Regions from separate parts of the Paenibacillus sp. SRL342 genome, predicted to be linked through region 1. Evidence: riboswitches for the same ligand, from Rfam matches in the RefSeq annotation. Region 1 holds a riboswitch; each other region holds the start of a gene.

Evidence for each region. Region 1 has a riboswitch for cyclic di-AMP ahead of AC4E8D_RS07175 (HAD family hydrolase). Riboswitches for the same ligand answer to the same signal wherever they lie in the genome.
Region 2: another riboswitch for cyclic di-AMP. It lies ahead of AC4E8D_RS18050 (3D domain-containing protein); the one in region 1 lies ahead of AC4E8D_RS07175 (HAD family hydrolase).
Region 3: another riboswitch for cyclic di-AMP. It lies ahead of AC4E8D_RS00150 (resuscitation-promoting factor); the one in region 1 lies ahead of AC4E8D_RS07175 (HAD family hydrolase).
Region 4: another riboswitch for cyclic di-AMP. It lies ahead of AC4E8D_RS00530 (C40 family peptidase); the one in region 1 lies ahead of AC4E8D_RS07175 (HAD family hydrolase).

Annotation. Positions count from the first base shown of each region.
Region 1 covers NZ_OZ481790.1:1,607,893-1,614,038, reverse strand. The annotation lists gene AC4E8D_RS07195 (zinc ribbon domain-containing protein) at 1-182, opposite strand, end outside; gene AC4E8D_RS07190 (organic hydroperoxide resistance protein) at 393-812, opposite strand; gene AC4E8D_RS07185 (Nramp family divalent metal transporter) at 1,212-2,507, shown strand; gene AC4E8D_RS07180 (HAD family hydrolase) at 2,644-3,327, opposite strand; gene AC4E8D_RS07175 (HAD family hydrolase) at 3,661-4,059, opposite strand; cyclic di-AMP (ydaO/yuaA leader) riboswitch at 4,175-4,349, opposite strand; gene AC4E8D_RS07170 (glutathione peroxidase) at 4,723-5,202, shown strand; tRNA gene AC4E8D_RS07165 (tRNA-Leu) at 5,356-5,438, opposite strand; gene AC4E8D_RS07160 (urease accessory protein UreF) at 5,882-6,146, shown strand, end outside.
Region 2 covers NZ_OZ481790.1:4,121,374-4,127,519, forward strand. The annotation lists gene AC4E8D_RS18030 (DUF350 domain-containing protein) at 1-152, opposite strand, end outside; gene AC4E8D_RS18035 (PspA/IM30 family protein) at 248-919, opposite strand; gene lpdD (prenylated flavin chaperone LpdD) at 1,031-1,372, opposite strand; gene AC4E8D_RS18045 (polysaccharide deacetylase family protein) at 1,526-2,317, shown strand; gene AC4E8D_RS18050 (3D domain-containing protein) at 2,422-3,093, opposite strand; cyclic di-AMP (ydaO/yuaA leader) riboswitch at 3,096-3,293, opposite strand; gene AC4E8D_RS18055 (amino acid ABC transporter ATP-binding protein) at 3,514-4,236, opposite strand; gene AC4E8D_RS18060 (ABC transporter substrate-binding protein/permease) at 4,223-5,686, opposite strand; gene AC4E8D_RS18065 (M20 family metallopeptidase) at 5,869-6,146, shown strand, end outside.
Region 3 covers NZ_OZ481790.1:30,669-36,814, forward strand. The annotation lists gene AC4E8D_RS00140 (HD domain-containing protein) at 1-539, shown strand, start outside; gene AC4E8D_RS00145 (TatD family hydrolase) at 872-1,642, shown strand; cyclic di-AMP (ydaO/yuaA leader) riboswitch at 1,884-2,137, shown strand; gene AC4E8D_RS00150 (resuscitation-promoting factor) at 2,411-3,595, shown strand; gene rnmV (ribonuclease M5) at 3,751-4,296, shown strand; gene rsmA (16S rRNA (adenine(1518)-N(6)/adenine(1519)-N(6))-dimethyltransferase RsmA) at 4,301-5,203, shown strand; gene yabG (sporulation peptidase YabG) at 5,263-6,146, shown strand, end outside.
Region 4 covers NZ_OZ481790.1:107,864-114,009, reverse strand. The annotation lists gene AC4E8D_RS00550 (transglycosylase domain-containing protein) at 1-402, shown strand, start outside; gene AC4E8D_RS00545 (YwhD family protein) at 607-1,110, opposite strand; gene AC4E8D_RS00540 (M1 family metallopeptidase) at 1,212-3,203, shown strand; gene AC4E8D_RS00535 (hypothetical protein) at 3,214-4,065, shown strand; cyclic di-AMP (ydaO/yuaA leader) riboswitch at 4,311-4,448, shown strand; gene AC4E8D_RS00530 (C40 family peptidase) at 4,452-4,922, shown strand; gene AC4E8D_RS00525 (GNAT family N-acetyltransferase) at 5,275-5,769, shown strand; gene AC4E8D_RS00520 (c-type cytochrome) at 5,920-6,146, shown strand, end outside.

The DNA of each region.
Region 1 (6,146 bases):
TCCGGATCAAACACTTCAACATACCCGCAGGAAGCACAAGCCACGAACAGGTAGTGGTTATGCTGTATATCGAACATCTTGCTCAGGCCTGCTCCTGACATGGAAACTTCCTTAATGTTACAATCCGTGCCTCTGCATTTCGTACACACAAATCGCCGCTCAATCATCTCTTCAATACTCATCTTTGTTCCCCCTTTATGGAATGTGTAGCATGAAGTGGGAGTGCAATTATGTAAAATAGTACGCGATCTGGCATCTAGTCTCCTGCATCATGTCCTTATAAGATGATCAACACAAAACCCTGCCGATTGCCAGCAGGGCTTTGTAGTCGAACATCAGGTATCTGGGATACCCTGCTCTATATGTTCCCTTTACTTGCCGGGAGTCAAATCTTAGACTACGTTTAAAACAACATCAATGTTGCCGCGTGTTGCTTTGGAATATGGACAGAAATCATGCGCCTTGCGGGCCAGTTCCTCTGCTTGACTGTGATCTACACCAGGCATGCTAACATCCAGACGAACAGACAGCTGGAAACCGTCATCCGCAGGGTCTTTACCAATGGATACGTTACTTGTAACGACCACATCCTCCAATTTCACACCTGCTTTGCGTGCTACATTGGCAAGGGCACTTTCATAACATGCTCCATATCCAGCGGCAAAAAGCTGCTCAGGGTTAGTACCTTCACCACCGGAGCCACCAAGCTCTTTAGGCATTTTCAGATCATGCTTGAGGACGCCATCCGAAGAAGTCACGGAACCTGTACGCCCACCTTTAACTGTCGCTACTGCTGTATATAAAGCTTCCATTAAGAATCTCTCCCTTATCCATATAGTTTTTATTGCCTTCCTTTCAATTAAACTTCTGGCTCATTTTGAAACGCAATTTTGTATCTTTATCAGCTTTTACAACTTTATTATTTTCATGCATTTCAATGCCATGGCTGTATTTTCCCTAAGGTTGGGTAATATACGAAGGGACATCTACAAGCTGGAACCGAAATTTTGTGCTGATACATAAAAGTTGCACTAGACAAAAATAATTGAAGGAGTACAATGTAACAATAAACATAAAAATTTAGATATATCATGAGCGGGTTGTCCCGCAACATTATTTCCAAATCAAATCATTCAAAGTCAGGTGATTATCGTATGAGTAAAAAAAATCCGTTCCACGCTCCTTCAAAAGAATCATTGTCTACTGCGGGCATGGCCCCTTCCCTTGGAGAAGCACATAGTTCCATGAAAGTTCCGCAGAATGCTGCATGGTGGAAGAAATTCCTCGCCTTTGTAGGCCCAGGATACCTTGTTGCCGTAGGTTACATGGACCCCGGGAACTGGGCAACAGATATCGCAGGCGGCTCACAGTTCGGGTATACCTTGTTATCCGTCATCCTGTTATCGAACCTGATGGCCGTTGTCCTTCAGTCGCTGGCTGGCAAACTCGGCATCGTCACTGGACGGGATCTGGCTCAAGCCTGTCGTGAACGATTCAGCATGCCTGTTGTCATGATGTTATGGATTCTGTGTGAGCTTGCCATTGCAGCCACCGATCTGGCTGAAGTCATCGGTTCTGCCATCGCGTTAAAGCTGTTATTTAACATCCCCATGTTATACGGCGTTATCATCACCGCGGTTGATGTACTCCTGATTCTTGTACTGCAAAACAAAGGCTTCCGCGCTCTGGAAACTCTCGTCATTGTGCTGATGGCAACCATCGCCCTCTGCTTCGGGATTGATCTGTTTCTGGCGAAACCGGATATGGGCGGTGTTCTCCATGGTTTTGTACCCAATGTTGAGATTCTGCAAAACCCGGCTATGCTCTATATTGCCATTGGTATTATCGGAGCAACCGTGATGCCGCATAATCTGTACCTGCATTCTTCCATTGTCCAGACCCGTCAGATCGAACAGACCCCACAGGGCAAAAAAGAAGCCATTCGGTACTCGACCATGGATTCTACAATCGCGTTGACACTGGCCCTGTTCATCAATGCAGCCATCCTGATTGTATCTGCTGCTGTATTCCACAGTGCTGGTATGACGCAGGTTGCTGAGATCGCAGATGCTTATCATCTGCTGACACCTCTATTGGGTACTACGGTTGCAAGCATTCTGTTCGGTGTGGCGCTGTTAGCATCAGGTCAGAACTCTACCCTTACAGGTACACTTGCTGGGCAGATCGTTATGGAAGGTTTCCTGAACATTCGGATTCCGGCTTGGCTGCGCAGACTGGTCACACGTCTGATCGCCATCATCCCGGCGGTAATTGTGACAGCCATTGCAGGAGAACATGGCACAGAAGAACTGCTCATTTTGAGCCAGGTCGTGCTGTCGCTTCAATTGCCCTTTGCTGTAATTCCCCTGGTGATGTTCACGAGTGATAAAAAAAGCATGGGTGCATTCGCCAACAAATTGTGGCTCAAAATCATCTCATGGGTCATTGCCGCAATTATCGTTGTGCTGAATGTATATCTGATCATTCAGACGATTCGGTTATTCTAATCTCGTTCTTATCGACTAAATACTAAAAAGGCTGATCAACTCTGGTATGCAATACCCAAGTTGATCAGCCTTTATTGTTGCAATACAGCAAGGTGTTTCCTTTTATAGTAAAACTCAAACTCCAATAAACAACCATCTAATCCTGATTTGGTATCAGTAACGGCAGGAGTTGATCCAATGAATCAACAGTCCAATCCGCACGTTGGTCATCCGATAGTTCTGGCTGGAATCTTCCGTAACCCTGCATAATTCGAATCGTACGCATGCCCAGCTTCAGAGCAGGTATAATGTCGTTATCGATCCGATCGCCGATCATGACGGCTTCCTCTGGTTCACAACCGGCCTGTTTCAAGGCCACAGCGTATAACTCAGGGTCTGGCTTGGACACTCCTTCTTCAGCCGAACATGCCAGAACATCAACATACTTCCGCAAGCCGTAACTCTCCAGTCTCTCTTCCGTTCCAGGACTCTGATTGGCAATAATGCCAATGCGATAATGCCGTGACAACTGCTGAAGAACGTAATCCGCTGAAGGAAACGGACGTTCAAGATCTTTTTGAAACTTCAACTTGTCCTGAATCTGTTTCTGGTGTCCCTCGTCTTCAACAAATGTGCGAATCGCCACTCTCATAGGCCATTGCTCATATTTCTGGTAACAGTTCGCGAACAGTTCGCGTACCGCCTCAATCTTCACCGGATATCCCAATGCACAGGCTTCGCGGACGAACTGTCCGATAATATCATCAACCGGCTCCCATTCATCCACCAGTGTATCTCCAACATCAAAAAACAACCATTTCAATCCACCTACATCCGGCACGCCAATTCCTCCTTGTAAGCCACAGGTGATTCCTGATCCTAATCGAGTTCAAAAAGTCTGGTTTTCAGTACCGAGAAGATGGAATGAAGCTAGAAATGGAGTAGCGGAGCGTAGGGAAAACTACGTGAGCAACGGACATTTCGGCTGAATTTCATATTCGATGCTGATGATGCCACAAGGCATCCTTCGTAATCAAAAGCGGACTTTTTGAACAACCTCTAAAACCATAAAAAAGAAGACTCACCATCCTGCATGAGTCTCCTCAAACTTCCGTTTATCGATACATTCAATTATAACAGGCACCTTACACCTGAGCAATCACAAGCGATGGCATTAACCATTGAGGAGAAAGCCAACTTCCCCATTGAGCGAATATACGATCCGGTCTGCGCCCATGCCCCGATAGATGCCCTTAGGATGACTCTGCTCCGTAATAACGCACAGGGATTTCGATGTCCATGAACGGCAGATCTGTAAATAACGACAGGTCAGATTCAGGCTGTTCTCGAAAATAAACACGTTGCCTACGCTGCCCTGCGGCAAAAACCATTTTTGAGCTGCAGCCGTGTTCATGCGAATGACATGTTCTACTCCGATTCTACGGAGTCTGCGCTCTTCCCCTGCACTGTTGGTTAGAACGGCAAACGGCATTTTTTTGTACATCAGCAATTTAATAAATTTGCGTCCTGCTTCATTTGGAGCAGTCACTAAGATCATCTCAGTATCCATCATTCGTTCCTCCCTTGGCGTGAAAAGACAACAAAAAAGAAGCGTGGGGGACCAAGGCCTCCCGAACGCTTCTTAAATAATCCATGGCGAAAACACCATGAACCAGCGTACGGCTTGTTGCCTCTCCCTTTAACGCTTACGAGGTTAGCTGACGGATTCGGGCGCGAGAGTCGCCCTATTTCCGGCTGTCACCGGAAAATTCACCCCATGAATGCCACTGTCCTGGACAGCGCATTCTGTTGGTTCCCCCGTTTCCCATTCATCAATGAATGGAAACTCAGCGATTAAAACATCGTTCGTATATCTTAAGGATAAGATCGAGCGATATTATCGTTTGTTTCGTTTTTCAAGTACAATTTTAGTTTAAATTGAAATTACGTAATGAATCATACACCCGTGCCATGGCGGTGTAAAGTCCGCCCAGATCACCGAATCGGCAGATTTTTGGCAATTCCCATCCATAATAACGCTTACAACAAAGTTATACTCTATCTATCTCTCCAAGGCTATCTAATTCTCACTCTCGCGTAAATCACTTCGCAATTCATTCACGTATTCTGCACAACTTGCCTGTTTTGATTCTTTTAACACCATATTAATTTTGCAATATTTAATTGCAACCAATATAATAGAAGATATAAGAGTAAATAAATGGAGGCGATTTAGATGACAGTCTACGATTACAAAGTGAATACCCTTCGCGGTCAAGAAGTTGAAATGTCCGACTACCGTGACAAAGTGCTCCTGATTGTGAATACGGCAAGCTCATGCGGCCTTACCCCTCAATTGAAAGGTCTGCAAGAATTGCAAGACAAGTTTCAAGATGCTCCATTTGAAGTGCTTGGTTTCCCAAGCAACCAGTTTGCACAGGAAAAAGGATCTTCCGACGATATTGCCGAGTTCTGTCAGATGAATTATGGCGTGAGTTTCCCCATGTTTGAGAAAATTGATGTGAACGGCTCAAGCGCTCACCCTCTTTTCCAACACCTTAGCACAGAAGCTCCTGGCCTGCTCGGCTCCAAAGCAATCAAATGGAATTTCACCAAATTTCTTGTGGATCAGAACGGACAGGTAATCAAACGTTATGCTCCCAAAACAACACCGGACAAGATTGAAGAAGATATCAAAAACTTGCTGCAAAAATAATACATTGGCCACCCGTAGCCGGAAGGTAGAGCACCATTGCCCCGGTAATGGATGGCCTTTTTTTCTCTCAACTTTGATGTCAAACTGTTCAAAAAGAACGATTAAAAAGAAGCCTTCCATTAATGGAAAGCTTCTTTTTAATCGTTCATATGATGCGGTCGAGAGGACTCGAACCTCCACGGGCATACGCCCACTACCCCCTCAAGATAGCGTGTCTGCCATTCCACCACGACCGCATGTCGTAAATAATCGGCAACAGAATTGATTATACCGGGTCCAGAACCAAAAGTAAAGTATTTTTTACTACTACTTTTTCAGCTAGGCAATTTCATCAAAAATCGCATAATCTCGTCATCTTTACCCATGAACTGCATATCATTAGATTTGATCCCCTCTTTTTCGGTAAGAGCCGATCTTGTTGATTCATTTATATATAGTCCTTCCTTATATATAGTCTACCCTGCACTTCGCCATATAAGTAACACAATAAGTTATATAAAATAACACAATATTAAATTTCAGATTTAATTCATTAATTTTCACGGATACTATTGACAAAAAGCGGACATTTATGGGATGATAACTATCATATAATTCGGATTTTTAAACACAAAGTAAACAAAAAGGAATATAAATGTCACTTTAAGTGACATTTAACGAACACAGGAGGCGAATGATTGTGAACCGTGGGAATAAGCTGCTCGATTATGTCAAACTGCTTGATTCCTCTATTCAGGTTGGAGGGTTCACCCATTCCTTCGGCATGGATATCCATATCAGGGAGGGTACCATTCGTAATGCTGAAGATCTCGAATCATTCATGCGTTGTCAGTTGCATCCCAGCATAGTTCGTCTTGAAGGTATGGCCATCAAAGGCATCTATACCGCAGCAGATCACAAGGATACATGGCGGATAGCTCTGATCGACAAGCTCGTCCATGTTC
Region 2 (6,146 bases), 2.5 Mb from region 1:
ATCACCATACGTGTGGTTACTGCCATATTGCCAGCCTTAACTTCAGCAAAATCCTTATATTTCGTGAACAGTGAATCTACATACATCAAGACAAACAGCAAAACCGAACCAGATCCGGTCCAGACCAACATCGCCAAAATATTCAAATCCATTTACACAGCCCCCACATATCAACATGAACCGCATTTAAAAGCGAAGGAGAAATGCTCTTCTCCTCCGCTGGTTAACCCTGCTGACAACCAAGGTATTAGTTCTTATTATCGTACTGTTTCATCAATGCTGCGAGTTCGTCTTCAACAGCTTGATCTTTACCCAACTTCTCGAACTCTTCATCCAAAGACTTGCCTTTGGAAGACATTTCGTTACTTGCTTCTGCCTGTGCTTCCATCTGCATCATTTTCTCTTCCATACGCTTCATACCAGCACTTGCAGTATCAGAGCCAAACCCATTCAACGCTTTGTTGATTTCCGTTTGGGCTTTTGCTGCATTGTAGCGGGCTACCAGTGTTTCACGTTTGTTCTTCATTTGAGTCAGTTGCTTACGCATCTCGTCGAGCTTGCCACGCAGGTTATCTGCAGAAGCCTTGTTTTGGTCATAGCTGGTTTTATACTCAGCCATCTTCTCTTCAGCAGCCTTTTTCTCTTCCAGAGCACGTCGAGCCAAATCCAGATTCTGAGCACGTGCCGCCGTATGCGCCTGCTCTTCACGTTTCTTCACAAGAGCTTCCTGCTCTTCGAATAACTGCTTGAATTTCTTCTCAATGGCGATTTGTTGAGCTACTGCTTTCTCCGCATCTTCCAGATCCTCTTGCATGTCGCGGATATATTGTTCCGTCATCTTGATTGGATCTTCCGCCTTGTCAATAATGGCGTTGATGTTAGACATGGTTAGATCACGCAAACGTTTGAAAATGGACATTATGTTATTCCTCCTAGTCGATATTACATCGTATATAAACATACATACGTAACAATCTACAACTCGTTTCAATTTTAGCAAATAAAATCAAAACATTCGATGACTCTTACGTCAGGAAGATCGTTTATCTTTGATCAGATGATCTTCCATCAACCTCTCTGCAGTCTGCACGATTTCGTCGATCTGCATCCGCGTGATGGAATCAAAATGAATACCCATGATCACCGTAACGGTTACTTTCAGCTGCTGGGCAGCCTTCCGGGCAAGCCGCTCACACAGTTCTTGTTCCTTATGACCGGGAATATGTACCGTCGTCCCGCTTACGCGCTCATGATCTACATAGAATGTGGCTGCGGCGCCAATATGCGCCTTTCCTCCCGTAACGAGAAAAACCTTATCTTCTCCTGCTTCAATCACCTGTAAACGTATGGATTTCAAATCATATGTACTCATACCCATCCACCTATCCTTTTCTATATGTTATATATGGAGGAATTATGGCTTTCATGAGCTACATCGGCAATGAAAATTCTCACACTACGCATAACTTATGGATAGCCCGGGCATACCAAAGAGAACGTCATTTTGGAAAAGGAGGCCGTTATTATGCGCGTACGCCTCATTATGCTGATGGTTATCGTTATTTTTCTCGGAGGATATCATGCTCCAGTTTCATCGCGGGATGTTTCAAGCCCGCCAAGTGAATCCGTATCAGGTTCGGATTCTGCGGAAGAAGAACAACTGACATTGGGACAGTTACGTCAAAAATATGCCGATACGTTCAAAACCAATGGTCCTTCAACAAAGAAGGTTGCACTGACTTTTGATGATGTACCTGATCCACGATTTACTCCACAAGTGCTGGATGTATTGAAGAAATACAATGTCAGAGCTACATTCTTCATCGTGGGTAGTCGTGCAGAGAAACATCCGGATCTGGTGAAACGCATCATTAAGGAAGGGCATATGGTTGGTAATCACAGCTACAATCATCCTGAATTCAGTAAGCTGTCGATGAATGCCTTTCGCAAACAAATTTTACATACCGGGGATATTATTCGACGTTTGGCGGGATATACGCCGAAGATGATTCGGCCGCCTTATGGAGACATTAATGAAGAACAGCTGAGATGGGCTGCCAAACAACACTATAGCATTGTGAACTGGAACGTAGACTCTCTGGACTGGAAAGGCCTTTCAAAGGAACAGGTGAAAGATAACATCCTGTCTGCCGTAAAACCAGGCTCCATCGTTCTGCAACATGCTGGAGGCGGTGTAGGATCAAACCTGAACGGCACGATTGAGGCTTTGCCTGAAATCATTGAGGAATTGCAAAAGCGCGGATATGAACTTGTCACCTTGGACGAAATGCTGGGATTGTCAAAGGCCAAAGATTAAGATGACGATGAAGAAATAAATGAGAATATTAAAAGGGTGCTGTTCAATCGCAAGTTTGCGACTGGCAGACACCCTGTTTGAATTCGTTAGATGTAATTAATTTTCTACTTCAGAATGTACAGCTCGATATCCTGAAATCCAAATGTGCTTACGGACTGTTTGCTACCCGGGATAAAGATATCAATCCGGTGACCCTTGATTGCACCGCCTACATCACGCGCTGTGGCTACAAAAGCCTGTTTTGGCAATCCTGGATGGCTGTGACCCGTTACCAGTACTTTGGTTCCGAGTGGAATTACACTTGGATCAACTGCAATCGTACCCAGTTCAAGGTCATTTCCGAAATAATCGACTGCACCCCAGCCTCCATTTTCAGACGGATCTGCAGAGTATGCCGTTGCTTTCACGTTCACAGCTTTGCTGTAATCGAATGTTTTACCCCAGGCTTGAACCACTTTGTTATCTGCGTTAACGTCCAAGCTTGCTGTAGTAACCGTTTTGGCTTGGGTCTTGCTCCCCGTCGCCGCGGCAGCTAGATTGTTTGCCTTACCGGGAATTGTAATTTTCAAACCACCATAAATATTGTAAGGTGAAATGTCGTTGTTTGCTTTAACCAACGTGTTCATTGCTACTCCATATTGTTTTGATAAGGTGTAGAAGGTATCCCCTTCTTTGGCCACATGAACTGAATCGGCGTGAGCCGGAACGGCTTGAATGAGCATTGCTGTTGTCATTAATGCTACTGCTGTTTTGGCTATACGTTTCTTGTTAATCATGGTCTTCCTCCCTCATTGTGCCTGCGAAGTTAGTTGTCGGATTCGGATGAGGAGCCCACCCTATAGGTTCTTCATTACATTTGAAACGTTATGTACCCCTAATTCACCCCAAGCAGTGTGCTGTAGATCTTCCCCCTGCACAAATCTGCATCGTTACATCCCCCGCACTCCCTGTCCGGAAGTTTCGGCAGAGTTCAATATATCACAATTTTGTAACCTGAACTTGTAGTAATTCTTACCAAATGGTTTTTTAGCATGTAAGCATATGTAAGAGTACTGGATACTTTAGAAATATTGGACGACCCGATTACTTTACATTTGGTAACAGAATAGTTACTTTTCCGAATCCATACGTGATTATTAACCATAAAAAAATAGCGTCACCGACTCGAAGTCAGTAACGCTATTGATCACTTTCATTTAGAGTACTTTGGCAAGAAAATCACGTGTACGTGAATTTTTTGGTGCTCCAAACACCTCATCAGGTGTTCCCTCTTCTACAATAACCCCGCCATCCATGAACAGGATCCGGTCTCCTACTTCACGTGCAAAACCCATCTCATGCGTTACAATGACCATAGTCATCCCACCTTCTGCAAGACGTTTCATGACATCCAACACTTCACCGACCATCTCGGGGTCCAGTGCCGAAGTAGGCTCGTCAAACAGCATGACATGCGGCTGCATAGCCAATGCTCTTGCAATAGCGATCCGCTGCTTCTGTCCACCGGACAGCTGATTCGGGAATGTATCTTTTTTATCGTACAAGCCCACAGTGTTAAGCAGATCAGCAGCAATTTTCTCCGCTTCCTGCGTGGATTGTTTCTTCACTTTAATCGGAGCAATCGTGATGTTTTGCTGTACCGTTTTGTGTGGGAACAGGTTGAAATGCTGGAACACCATGCCCATTTTTTCCCGAGTTGCATTAATGTTGTGCTTGGGGTCCGTAATTGAAACACCTTCAAAATCGATTTCACCTGATGTAGGTTGTTCCAAGAGGTTCAGACAACGCAAGAATGTACTTTTACCTGAACCGGAAGGACCGATAACCACGACAACCTCGCCTTTGCCAATCGTCACATTAATGCCCTTAAGCACATCGTTATTTCCATAAGATTTGTGTAATTGTCTAACGTCTATCACTTGCACTCAACTTCCTTTCCAGTCGTCCCAGCAGCTTGGACAAAATAAACGTCATTACAAAGTAGATGGCTGCTGCAATCAAAAATGGACTCAAGCCTTGGTACGTAATGTTCTTGACTACACTTGCCTGATACATAATGTCCACCATACCGATAACAGAGATAATGGAGGATTCCTTGATAATCGTTATGAATTCATTACCAATTGCCGGCAATACGGCCTTGAAAGCCTGTGGCAATATGATGTAGCGCATGGCTGCACCTCTGCCCATTCCGAGGGAGCGAGCTGCTTCCAACTGGCCACGATCCACCCCTTGGATACCTGCACGGAAAATCTCCGCTAGATACGCACCACTATTAATGGAAAGCGTGATGATACCTGCCTGAAGGGCAGTGAAGTTAATGCCAAAGCTCAGGGAAAAACCATAGTAAATAATCATTAATTGTACCAGCATCGGTGTGCCACGGATCACTTCAACGTAAGCAGTACCGATCCAGCGCAAGATTGCAGCGTCATGCAAACGGAACAAACAGATGATCAATCCAATAATTACCCCGAAGATAACCCCAAGTGCAGACAACAGAAGTGTGTATCCTACACCTGTAGCATAGAAACTTTTGTACTCCCAGAATACTTGGAAAATATTTTGTGATTTGTTCGCTTTATCCGCCATCAAGAGGCTGGCGTCCGTCACCATCTGATTGATTTTATCTTCACTTTTCAGTCGCTCCAGTGTTCCATTTACTGCAGCTAGCAGCTCGGTATTACCTTTACGAATCCCGATTGCCGCTTCTGCTTGCTCTTCGTCCGGAACAGCAGCAGCAAGTCCAATGATATCGTCCAGATAACCTGCAGCAACGGTATCTTCAACGATTGCCGCGTCAATGCGTTTTGTTTGCAGTTGAAGCACGATATCGGAGATTTTATCCAGCGCAGTAAGCTTCGCTCCTGGAATACTCTGTCCGATCGTTTCCTGAATGGAGCCTTTCTGAACGCCAATCTTCGCATTTTCAAGTTCTGCCATGGTTGGATATTGGTCTTTATCCACATTGCGAACCATAATCACTTGTTTTGATTTATAATAGGTGTCGGAAAAATCGATACTTTTCTTCCGTTCATCCGTCGGCGTCATACCTGAAATCACCAGATCAACACGCCCGCTCTGCAATGAAGGCAGAAGACCGTCGAAGCCCATATCCTCAATCACAAGCTCAGCGCCAAGATCTTTGGCAATCTCTTTGGCGATCTCAATATCGAAGCCGACGATTTCATCTTTACCATTAATCACTTTATGGAATTCGTATGGTGCAAAATCGGCACTTGTACCGAGCACCAGCTTTTTACTGCCTGAATTATCTGTAGTTCCACTTGCAAGTGCCACAGGAACGGCAGTTGTCAGCAGAACAACAAAGGTCAACAGCATCATGGTGTAACGACTTATTAATTTCAACCTTTTTCTCTCCCCTTACAATACTTTGTATGCTTCTCATGTTGATGACTGAGTCATTATAAAGTACAATGCATGATTATGCAATGCATTTTGACAATACAAATCTTGACTTGTTTCTGAAAAAATAAAGCAAACATGATATAATCAATAAATTATTTTCATTTTGCATAAGGAGTTTACTAATGACATCTAACAAATCACAGATCCTGACGGTTATTGATCAATATGCTTCCCGTTTTAAAGCCATTTCATCATATATCGGTGCCAACCCCGAACTGGGGAATGAAGAGTATCTTGCTTCTGCTCGTCTAAAAGAAGAACTGATCTATCACGGGTTCACTGTAGAGGCTCCAATCCTTGGACTGGAGACAGCCTTTATCGGAACCTATTCAGCCGCCAAACCCGGCCCTACCATTGCATTATTGTGTGAATATGACGCATTGCCGGAGATCGGTCATGC
Region 3 (6,146 bases), 1.6 Mb from region 1:
TCAAGCGAGCGAAAACACTCATACAACATGGTTTTCAATTCCGCTTCATGATTGATCCACTCCCTCAACTATTTGAAGGGGAATTATCCGTAGATGAATATTTGCAGTTGGATGAAGCATTAATTCAGACGGCATTTACGCAGTGGCGCAAGGAGGACGATACTGTTCTGAGTGAGTTATGCGAACGTTTTATGGATCGCAAGTTATATAAGTATGTAGAGCTTGAACAGGTCGACTTGACAATGATGGAAGAGATTCGGGAAGCTTTTGTACAGGCTGGCCTCGATCCCGAATATGATCTTGAAATTGATTTTCCTTCGGATAATCCGTATGATGTGTTTCGTCCGGATGAATCCACAGATAAGCAGATTCTTCTTCTGGATCGACAGGACAATTTACGTGAGTTGTCAGAAGTATCTGACATTGTCCGTTCCATCAGTGGGCTTCACCGAGGGAAACATCATTTGTATTACCCGCAAAACAAGGTGGATGCGATTATTCACGAATTACCGTCACATATACGCCCCTATTTCTTGTAATCGTGTGGGTATAATCCGATGAAGAATTTTGATATCAAAACACTTTCTAAAAGAGCTATTTTTCATGATACAGTAATCTGCTTTAATGGGGAGTATATGTAGATCGACATAATTTTGTAAATGCAAGCAGGCAAAATGAGCGCAATTAGCAATATATAGATCAGAATATCCGTATCTCTTCTATATATTGTAGTTGTGAAGAAACAAACGTGATGATGTAATACACAGATTACCCAAAATGTTTTATGTACGAGTCATTAAATTATTGGAATTTACAAATTAAATTTACAAAAGAAGATAGTCGTTATTTCGACATGAAGGGAGATACAGACATGATGCTGTTCGACACACATACACATCTGGATGCACCACAATTCGACGAGGACCGCGAGGACATGATTCAGCGTGCTGTGGATGCAGGAGTTGGTCGCATGATCAACATTGGCTTTAACCGGGAGACGATTCCAACCACAATGAAACTCGCTGAAACATATGATTTTATATATGCAGCTGTAGGGTGGCATCCCGTAGATGCGATCACAATGCAGGAGGGCGATTTGGAGTGGATTGCATCTTTATGCAAGCATGAAAAAGTGGTTGCGATTGGTGAGATTGGATTGGATTATCACTGGGACACTTCACCAAAGGAAATACAGCATCGCGTATTACGACAACAAATTGCTTTGGCGCGTGAAGTGAAGATGCCGATTGTCATCCATAATCGGGATGCACATGAGGATATCATAAGAATTTTGCGTGAAGAGAAAGCGGGTGAGGTTGGTGGTGTGATGCACTCGTTCTCGGGCAGCTGGGAAACAGCAAAAAGTTGTCTCGATATGGGCTTCCATCTCTCCTTCGGAGGACCAATCACATTCAAAAATGCAAAGCAGCCCAAAGAGGTGCTGGAGAAGGTTCCTATGGACCGGTTTTTCATTGAAACAGATGCTCCATATTTGACACCTCACCCTTATCGTGGGAAGCGAAATGAGACAGCGCATGTACGTCTGGTTGCAGAGGCAGCTGCGGAAATTAAAGGCATTTCGGTGGAGGAAATTGCTGCAATAACAACCAAAAATGCCATGGAACGATTTGGAATTCGTTAAAAAAACGAGTAAATGAGGTGAAAAAGGCAGGTAAGCGGAGTTAATTTGCCCTTTGATCCAAATAAATCAAGAATATTACAATATTTTAACCAAATATTCAGAAAAACGTACTTGATCAACGCTTTACAACATGCATCAAAACAGGATATCATCTTTTCAGTGAATTGTTGTGCGGAAAATTGGACAGATGTTCGGGGGATGAACAAAGGGACACTTTCCGATGAAACAACATTACTTTCATGAATCAGTCTCGCTGAGTCTCCGTTAACGGAGAGCGGGGGAACCAATAGGGCTTAAACATCGGTGTATTTGGCCGATGCGCAACGTTCGCTGACCCAAAAGCAGCGAAGGGAACTGCGAAGCCGTATTTGATTTCTTCTTTGGGTCTCGGGGTGAATTCAAGGGCGTCCGCCATGAGCGGGTGACCCAAGATAGGGCGGCTCTCTTTCGCCCGAACCCGACAGCTAACCTCGCAAGCGGAAAAAGAGAGGTAACCTCGTGCATGAATTTCCGATATTCAAAATCATTCGGAAGCCACGAAAGAGTTCCTCTTACACTCTTTCTTTGGCTTTTTTGTTTTTGAATAAAAGAAATATTGTCATCATACGGTAGGTATTCAGGAGGATGACATCATGTTGCGAAGATTGATTCATGGTGCAGAACCGGATTATGTTGGTCCAATCTGTGTTCTGTAGAAAATTTGGTATAGTCACGTCAAAGACATCATGCATTACTTTAGACGGCGAGGCTATGAAGGAGGACGGAGAAGTGGGCACATTCCAACCAGAAGAGACCCATGAGTCACGATCATCCAGTAAGTCTTTCGCGTTGCGGTGGAAGCATGAGAACATGCGTCAAATGGCATTGATCGCGATTTTCTCAATTGCGCTTACAATCATGATCTTGTTAGTCGTTTACGGTCAGGCCGGGAAACAAATTTCGCTGGTTATTGATGGCAAAGCTCAGGTGGTAGAGACTCGTACAGGAATGCTTCAGGAAATGCTGGAGGAGCAGTCGATCACAGTCAGCCCTCACGATAAGGTATCCATGTCCATGAATGGGGCGATTACAGATGGAGACCGAATCGTTATTGAGCGGGCCGTTCCAGTTAACATTACGGCAGACGGAGACACCAAGACTCTGTATACAACCGATTCATCGGTGGAAGATGCAATTCAAAAATCAGGTATTCAAGTTGAAAGTAATGATAAAGTGTATCCGGCGCTCGGAACTGCGATCAAAGCGGAGATGAAGATCCGTGTAGTGCGCGTAACAAAGCGTACAGTGGAAGTAGAGCAACCGATCGCTTACAAAGTTATTAAAACGGCTGACCCTAGCTTGTACAAAGGGGATAACCGTGTCGTTGTAAACGGCAAAGAAGGCACACTTGTACAGCATATCGAAAAGGTATTTCAGGATGGAGAATTGGTCTCCAAAAAAATGGTCGGCAAATCTGTCGCGAATAATCGTGTAGATAAAGTGATCGCTGTCGGCACCAAAGCAAAACCGGTCGTGAAAGAACCTGAGATTCAGACTGTATCGGCTCAAACTTCAACAACCAAAAAGGCTACAACAACGAACTCGAAGAAAACATCTGCCTCGGGCAGCAAAGTGATTACTGTATCCGGGACTTCTTTTAAATACTCCAAAGTACTTAAAAATGTATCCATGACTGCCTACTCTTCCGAAGAGCCTGGCATTGGTACTAAAACAGCTTCCGGTACTCGTGTAACGGAAGGTCGCACCATTGCGGTTGATCCCAAAGTCATTCCAATTGGCTGGTGGGTATATATCGAAGGTCTGGGATTCCGTCGTGCGGAAGATACAGGCGGTGCCATTAAAGGCAACAAAATTGATGTATATTATGACAGTGTGAAGCATGCCCTGAATTTTGGACGTAAGAAAGGCAAGACGGTCTACGTGATCGGTCCGGTGAAGCCGGAAGCGAACTAAAATCGTTTTACTTTGAAATGGGAATGCTATAAAATAGTTGCATGAATGATTCATGCGGAATATGCGGCGGAGGAGTCTGAATTCAGTCTCCCCCGCCGTTTGGCAGAGAAGAGGATATTCCTCTTCTTTTTGCGTTAGAAAGGAAGAAATGGAACATGATAAAAGAAGTCATTGTGGTGGAAGGCCGTGACGATACGGTAGCTATCCGTCGGGCCGTTGAAGCCGATACAATAGAAACAGGTGGATCAGCAATCAACCAACGCATTCTGAAGCGGATTGCGCTTGCTCAGGAGAGACGGGGAGTCATTGTACTGACAGATCCGGATCATGCTGGCGAACGCATTCGTAAAATTATTGCGAATAAGGTGCCTGGCTGCAAACATGCCTTCATTCCGGAAGCCGATGCAACGCGTAAAGGGGACATTGGGGTGGAGAATGCCTCACCTGAAGCGATCCGTCATGCTCTGGCGCGCGTACATACTTCATACGAAGGTGCTCCGAGCCTGATCGATTGGGAGGACCTGATCGCGGCAGGACTTATCGTGCATCCGCAGGCTGCTGCACGTCGCATGGAGATGGGCAATCTGCTGGGCATCGGTTATTGTAACGGTAAGCAGTTCCACAAACGTCTCAGTGTATTTCAGATTACACGGGAAGAGTTCTCTACAGCATTAGCGCAAATTGAACGTGAAGGAATGTGAGCATATGAAGGATATGGAAGAGACGATAGAAATTGCAACGCCCAAGCGAACCAAAGAGATTATTCAAAGACACGGATTCTCATTCAAGAAAAGTCTGGGTCAGAACTTTCTGATCGATCAAAATATACTGAACAAAATTGTTAATGCAGCCGATTTGGACGAGTCCAAGGGCGCGTTAGAGATCGGGCCGGGTATTGGAGCCCTTACGGAGCGACTGGCTCGGGTAGCAGGTCCTGTCACAGCCGTAGAGATTGATCAGCGCTTGATCCCAATCCTGGGAGAAGTGATGCAGCCTTATTCGAATGTACGTGTTCATCATGGGGATGTGTTGAAGCTTGATCTGGCTGAGTTGTTTAATACGGATTTTGCATCCGTGGACAAAGTCAGTGTCGTGGCTAACCTGCCTTATTATGTAACGACTCCAATTATGATGAAACTGTTGGAAGAGAAGCTGCCGGTAGACAGTATTGTTGTCATGATCCAAAAAGAAGTGGCTGAACGCATGGCTGCTGCACCAGGATCAAAAGACTACGGCAGTCTGAGCATCGCAGTTCAGTACTACAGTATGCCGGAGCTTGTGTGTATTGTGCCGCCTACAGTCTTCATTCCGCAACCTAATGTGGAATCAGCTGTCATTAAGCTGAAAGTGCGTGAGAAACCACCAGTGGAGATTCCGGATGAAGCACACTACTTCGAAGTGGTACAGGCTTCTTTTGCCCAACGGAGAAAAACAATCTCAAACAACTTGAAGGCACGTTTCTTCACAAAGGAGAACCGGGAACAGGCAGACATTCTGCTGGAGCAGGCAGGTATTCAACCGTCCCGACGTGGAGAGACGTTGAGTCTGCAAGAGTATGCCACACTCAGCACCGTAATGTGGGAAGCAGGGGTACGTGCAGCACTGTAAAATTTGAATGAACCAAACCGGGTCTCTGCCCATACGATGGGGTAGAGGTGATTACGTTGATGAATATCGGAGACTTGGTCGTTCGGAAGTCATACGGCGGCGATGTGACTTTTCGGGTGGAAGGCCTCCAGTTGGATGCTGCGGTCATTAAAGGGACTGAGTTCCGGCTGATTGCCGATTCCCCGGTGGACGATTTGATACAGGTTCCCTACGAACCACAAAGCGCCAAGACCAGACAGGCGCATATTAAAGCACATCAGACCCTGTCCCGTCTGCAGCAGAATCGTATGGAACAGGCTGAGCGGAATCGGGAAGGTCTGGTACAGGATTGGTCTGCTCAGCAGGAACCGGCTTATTTTGAAATGCCTGGAAAGGTGCTTCATCTGGATGGAGATCCGAACTATTTGAAAAAAAGTATGGATCTCTATGAGCAACTTCGTGTGCCCGCAGAGGGACAATATGTCCATGAATCGGCAATGGCAGATACCCTATACCGTTTATTACCCAAAGTACGTCCGGATATCGTAGTCATTACGGGTCATGATGGGGTCCTAAAGACACGTCAGCCCTATGACTTATATAGTCTTGGTAGCTACAAGAACTCGCAAAATTTTGTGTCGGCCATTCAGGTGGCCCGACAATATGAACGCCATCTGGATGCACTGACTATTGTGGCAGGGGCCTGTCAGTCCCATTTTGAGGCACTGCTGCGCGCTGGAGCGAACTTTGCCAGTTCTCCAGGGAGAATTCTCATTCATGCACTTGATCCGGTCTATGTGGCAGCCAAGGCCTCCTTTACCTCTGTGCGGGATACGGTCAACATGAGTGATGTTCTGCACAATACCATCAGTGGCAGCCAGGGTGTGGGTGGTGTCGAGACACGGGGGAGTTATCGAGTAGGTCTGCCTGGACTGAATGATTTATCTACGTTAAAAGTGAACCC
Region 4 (6,146 bases), 1.5 Mb from region 1:
TGGCTGGTTGGGTTCACACCCGAGCTCTCCACCTCTGTATGGGTAGGGTACGACCAAGGCAAAGCCATCTCGACTTCGGATGGTCGCCGGGCGGCGCCGATCTTTGCCCAATTCACAGAGCAGGCTCTTGCGAGCGTACCACCCAAAATTTTCACCGTGCCTGATCATGTTGTAAGTGTCTATATCGACCCGGAATCCGGAAAGCTGGCAGGCAACGGCTGTGAAGAGAAACGATTGGAAGTCTTTATTGATGGCACTGAACCAAAAGAGGTTTGTCATGGTACGACGGATGATTCGGATTCTGGAGAAGATGAGAAGACCCGTCAGGTACAGAATCAACAAGGCATACAGGAAGAGAAACATTCATGGTGGGGAGATTTCAAACGTTGGTGGGTAGAATGACGCAAATGCGCTATGACTTAGTTGCGCCACCTATAACCCCTGATTATATTGAACAATTGGAAATTCTCTCTGGATGAAAAACTCATAATTATTCAGATCGATGAATACGATTATTTCACAAGCAAAAGACCCCCAACCGAACTTTCCGGTCAAGGGGCCTTCTGCTTTTTTTTGCTTTTATAACTTTGTTGAAAATGATTTGCCTTAGGCGAGTGCTTCCTTCAATACATCTGGAGAAGCATTCCACCACTCTTCGTTGTGTGAGATCAGCAGTGTCTTAAGTGCAGCTCGAGCTTCAGGTCCAAGCTCATCCAGCATGAAGCGACGCTTCAAGGCATAATCCATGCGATTCACATGTTCGGCCAGCAGTTTCCATCCACGTCTTGCTTCTGTATCAATCCACATCTCACATGCCGTTGCTCCACCATACAGTTGGCCTTCCTCCGTGCGATCGACAGCTACCCACACCAGCCATACCTGGCGTCCGTTGGGCACATCCTCACGATTGGTAGAGAACTTGATATTGCGTTCCACTTTACTCTTCGCATGCATCGCACCAATATCGATTTTGGCTTCGCCATTATCAATAATGACCGGGGAAAGGTTATTCAGTTCAATGGAACCTGCACCGAAGCCTTTATGCTTGCTTTTTGCACTAACGATATTCAAGGCAATCTGTTTTTTGCCGTTTTGCTCGTTTTGGTCCATGTTTATAGCCTCCAAGGGTTGATACAAATATTTTAACTAATAATTGCCCCATTGCAAACATATACATGCTGTAGATGCTTGTCAACGGGAGGTATTTAACGATGATTCCACGACGCGCCAAGAGCTGGCTCACTGCATCCCTGGCCCTGTGTGTACTTGCCGGAGGGATATGGATCACTCTGGGTTATAATCGCTCAACTCATTCCGAATTGCCAGTACTCGCCCCCGAATCGGGCAAGCCCAAGGCAATAGCTCCAATTCCAGCACCTCCAGAGAGTGTACAGACCCCTACAGCCGAAGTGTACAGCAACCGTGTTGTGGAATACCACATGGATGTGAAGCTGGTCGAAGGAAACGTATTGGAAGGGACTCAGACGATCACCTGGACTCATCCAGGCAAAAAAACCGTCAACGAGCTTTACTTTCATATGTATCCCAACGCCTTCTCTTCTGCTGACACCACCTTTATGAAGGAATCCGGCGGAAAGCTTCGGGGTGATGTCATGCCTACCAATGGTTACGGCTCCATGAACATTACCGAAATGAAAACGGAGGACGGGCTCTCTCTGCTGCACCGGATGCAGTACGTGCAACCAGATGACGGAAATATCAAGGACACCACCCTCATTAAAGTACGCCTGCCCAAACCCGTCAAAGGCGGGGAAAGTATCACACTCCACACCCGATTTGAAGTGAATCTGCCAAAGATTTTTGCCCGGATGGGAACTGCTGATCATTTTGTCATGGCAGGTCAATGGTTTCCCAAATTAAGTGCCTATGAACCTGTAGGCAGGCGTGGACGAACAACGGAAGGCTGGAATCTGCACCAATACCATGGCAATTCAGAGTTTTACGCCGACTTCGGTATATATAGTGTGCGTATTCGGGTGCCTGAAACATACAAAGTTGCTGCTACCGGATTTCCAACGCAGCAAGCCGTGGTGAAGAATGGAGAAAAGGTCTATCAATTCTACGCCGATGATGTGCATGACTTCGCATGGGCAGCCTCACCCGATTTTGTGTACGCAGAGGAGCCATTCTCCGCACCCAATGTGCCTGGTGTACGAATCAAGTTATATCTGGACCCAGCTCATCAGGATCTGAAAGAACGTTATTTCCATGCTGCGAAGGCCGCTCTAGCCAATTATAGCAAATGGTTTGGCCCGTATCCTTACGCTACCTTATCCATCGTAGTTCCACCCAAAGCGGGGAACGGTGCTGGAGGTATGGAATACCCTACGCTAGTTACGGCCTTTGGAGCCGATGACACTACGCCAGGTTATGACCTGGAACGTACCGTAATCCACGAGATCGGACACCAGTACTTCTACGGCATGGTTGCCAGCAACGAATTCGAGGAGGCCTGGCTGGATGAGGGATTCACCTCTTATGCAGAAGACAAACTGATGGAGCAGGAATACGGATTGATTCCGAATCTGCCGGTACAATCGGGACTGATTACGTCTCCTTCATCCTTAACACAAGAATCTTGGAAGTTCGATTCACAGAATGAGTACGCCGCCAATGTCTATACACGTGGCAAGCTTGTATTGCTTGGTATCGAACATCAAGTCGGTGCCAAAAAGATGGAACGCATTCTCTCTACCTATGTGAAGAAATACCGCTTCAAACATCCCACTTCGGCTGATTTCCAGAACGTTGTGGAACAAGTGACCCGCACTTCCTGGTCTGATTATTTTGATCAATACGTCTATGGTAACGGGATGGCTGACTTTGCTGTAGAGAAGATTCGTGTTACGCCCGTACAGAAAGACGGTCAAACATTGTACGAGTCATCCGTGACGATCGCAAAAAAGGGCAGTGATTACAGCGCCGTTCCTGTTCGCATTGCTTTTGAAGACGGGCATATCCTCACCAAGCAATGGAATGGACAAGAAGATCGCATCACGTATAAATTAACTCACACATCCCCCGTATCCTGGGCCATGACCGATCCCCTGTACTCGATCGTGCTGGAGAACCGCCATATGAACAATTTCCTGAAATCCGGACTGGATGAGCAGGCAAAGTCCCGCTGGAGCATGAGTGTAACCAAACTAATAGAAGCCATATTCGGAGGTCTGTCATGGTGAGGTGGAAACGGTGAAAGCGAAAATACGTGAAGGCTGGTTTCTCGTCCGTCAGCATATGTTCATTGCCGCACTCTTATTTCTCTATCAACTCATTTGGGGATATTTCTTCTATCGAATGGTACAGTCGGCGGTCATCCCACTACTCCTTCGCTATCCAGATGCTGATGCCGGTGAGCTGAGTACACTTTTGTTCAAAATGGAAAGTCAACTTAACCTGTCTACCCATCCGGAGGTTCATCGTTATCTATGGATTCTAGGGGGCATGCTGCTAGTTCGCATGTTGATCAGCCCCCTCATTCAGGCAGGACTGCTCTACTCACTTCAGCACTTTAATTCTACAGAAGAGCGCATCCCCTTTGTCCGCGGAATCAAAAATCTGTGGAAACCGATGCTGCTTCTCCACACTATACGTACATTATTGATCCTTCTGCCCGCCTACTGGCTCATACCGAAGCTCTACTCCATTCTCATGGACGGATTTCACTCGCTTCAATTACTTTTGCCTGGTATACCTTATGTTGCTGCTTGGATTGTATATGGTTGGATCATCCACCATGTCATACTCTACATGCAGTTCGGTGTGTCGGCACCAGAAGGAGAAGGCGGGGCTCACGGTACCCTCAAAGCACTCTGGATTGCAATGCGTCATCTCATCGCTGTAATCGGCATTGCACTCCTGCTGGGCGGAGTACACCTGCTCGTCTTTGGGGCCTTCACTTCAGCCTCATGGTTATTAACGGGACTTACCGGACTTATACTACAACAGACGTATCCACTTGCCAGATGTCTATTGAGTCTGTGGAAAATATGCAGCCATTTCCGATTATGGCAGTCCAAAATATCCAAAGGTGAGAGCAGATAGTTTAAAAATTGTTACCATCACATGTTAAACTCATGGCCTAATATGTACTTATAAATAGGCAAACCTCAACCTTTCCCCGTCAAAGGTCGAGGTTTTTTTTGCTAAATTTGTTGCTAAACGTTGCCAAAGCCGTACTCCTCTGTTACAATAATCGCAGTGAGTTTTTAGTAACAACTTTGTAATCTTTACATTCATATTTGTAACTACTTAAAATTAAATCGTCATTTCTTGATTTCGCAGGTGCATAACTAGCATAGCCAAATTCCTGGCACCTGGGAAGCGGGGGAACCAGTTATGGGTGAATTGATCTTGCTACAGAGGGATCATAGGGGACCTTCAACCGAATCCTTAAGCTAACCTCGCAGGCATTGGAAGGGGAATATCTCTTGTTCAAGAAGAAATTAACCGCAGCTGTACTTAGCATCACATTCGCTTTATCGCTTGGTGCAGGTAGCGCATTCGCAGATTCAAAGATGGACACAGTAATTGATTCAGCAATGGGAACTACATACAAAAGTGGGGGAACAACGCTTAACGGCTTTGACTGCTCCGGATTTACACGGTATGTATTCGACAAGTTGGGTATTGATTTGGCACGTCAATCCAGTTCCCAATTCGATATGGGTGATTCCGTATCCCGCATGGAAATGAGAGCTGGTGACCTGGTGTTCTTTAATACAACAGGTAAAGGCGTATCTCATGTAGGAATCTTTGTAGGGGATGGAAAGTTTGCACACTCCTCTTCTTCCAAAGGCGTTACGATCAGTGCATTGAGTGAAAACTATTGGGCCAATCGTTATGTTGGCGCGAAACGGATTATGAGCACGGACGCATATGAATCACTGGCCCTTGACTAGGGACAAGCTGAGCAACATGATGCTGTAACCATTAACCATACTGGAACGAAGCAAGAAGCATAACAGAACCGCCCGGTACATTCTCCGCAGGAATGTATCCGGCGGTTTTTTTGTGATTCAATCCTTATTCATGTTGCAAGTTACTCAGGGCATATCCTGCGACATCAACAGGTTCATTTTGCGTTCGTTCGTCCGTGCCCTTATGATGTTTTTACCCATCCCGTTATAATATAAACGGAATTACCGGAACTTTTGTTTCATTTTTTTCTTGGGAAGGAAGACTTGCTAAATGAACATCTCTTTTGTAGAGTGGACAAAGAGTTCTGTTTCAAGGAAAGGAGCATGCGGGTGTATGAAGGAAACCCCTGTGACGTTTCACGTTGTACCCATGCGAGAAGAACATGCGGAGCTTATCTGCAGTTGGCAGTATGACCCGCCTTACAATATCTACAGCTGGCTCCCCTGGGAGCAGATGAAAGCTCTGGAAGTGGAATTCGGAGATGCGCAGCTGCGGCAGGAGCAATACGCGATCGTCCTGGATCAGAACGATCGTATATGCGGGTTTGCTCAATACTTCCCACTTCAAGGGGTAACCCGGATTGGCCTTGGCATGCATCCAGAGCTGTGTGGTCAGGGTCAAGGGACAGATTTTGTCACTGCCATTGTACAGGAAGCCATTCGCCGAAATCCCACGAATGAGATTGATCTGGAAGTACTCACTTGGAATGCTCGTGCCATTCAAGTCTATCTGAAGAGTGGATTTGTCACCCATGATACCTACGAACGACAGACCCCAAGCGGCTTGAAGCCCTTTCACTGTATGGTTTATGAAGGGCCTCGCGGTTAGAATCCATTGTAAAACAACCAAATTTGCCCCTTGTTATGTGATTAGTTCAAAAAATTCCCACAAAATGCTATGATGTCAGTACAGGTTCCGTTATAATGATATGGATAGTTTCAGGTTAGATGATCTTTCATTCTGGAGGGGACATAAGGGATGCACAAATGGATCATGAGCGGAGTATTTTTTGCAGCATGCGCTTTAGCTATTGTTTTAATGTTTACGCTTCCAGGGAAAGAAGAAGTGGCTGAAGAAGCCAAACCAACCATGCCGGAAGTAACATTGGATGCCGGACAGGCTGAGGCACTGGTCAAAGCCAATTGTATCTCCTGTCACGGGGATCAGCTTCAAGGTGGCGTAGGACCTGCTCTGGCAAACATCGG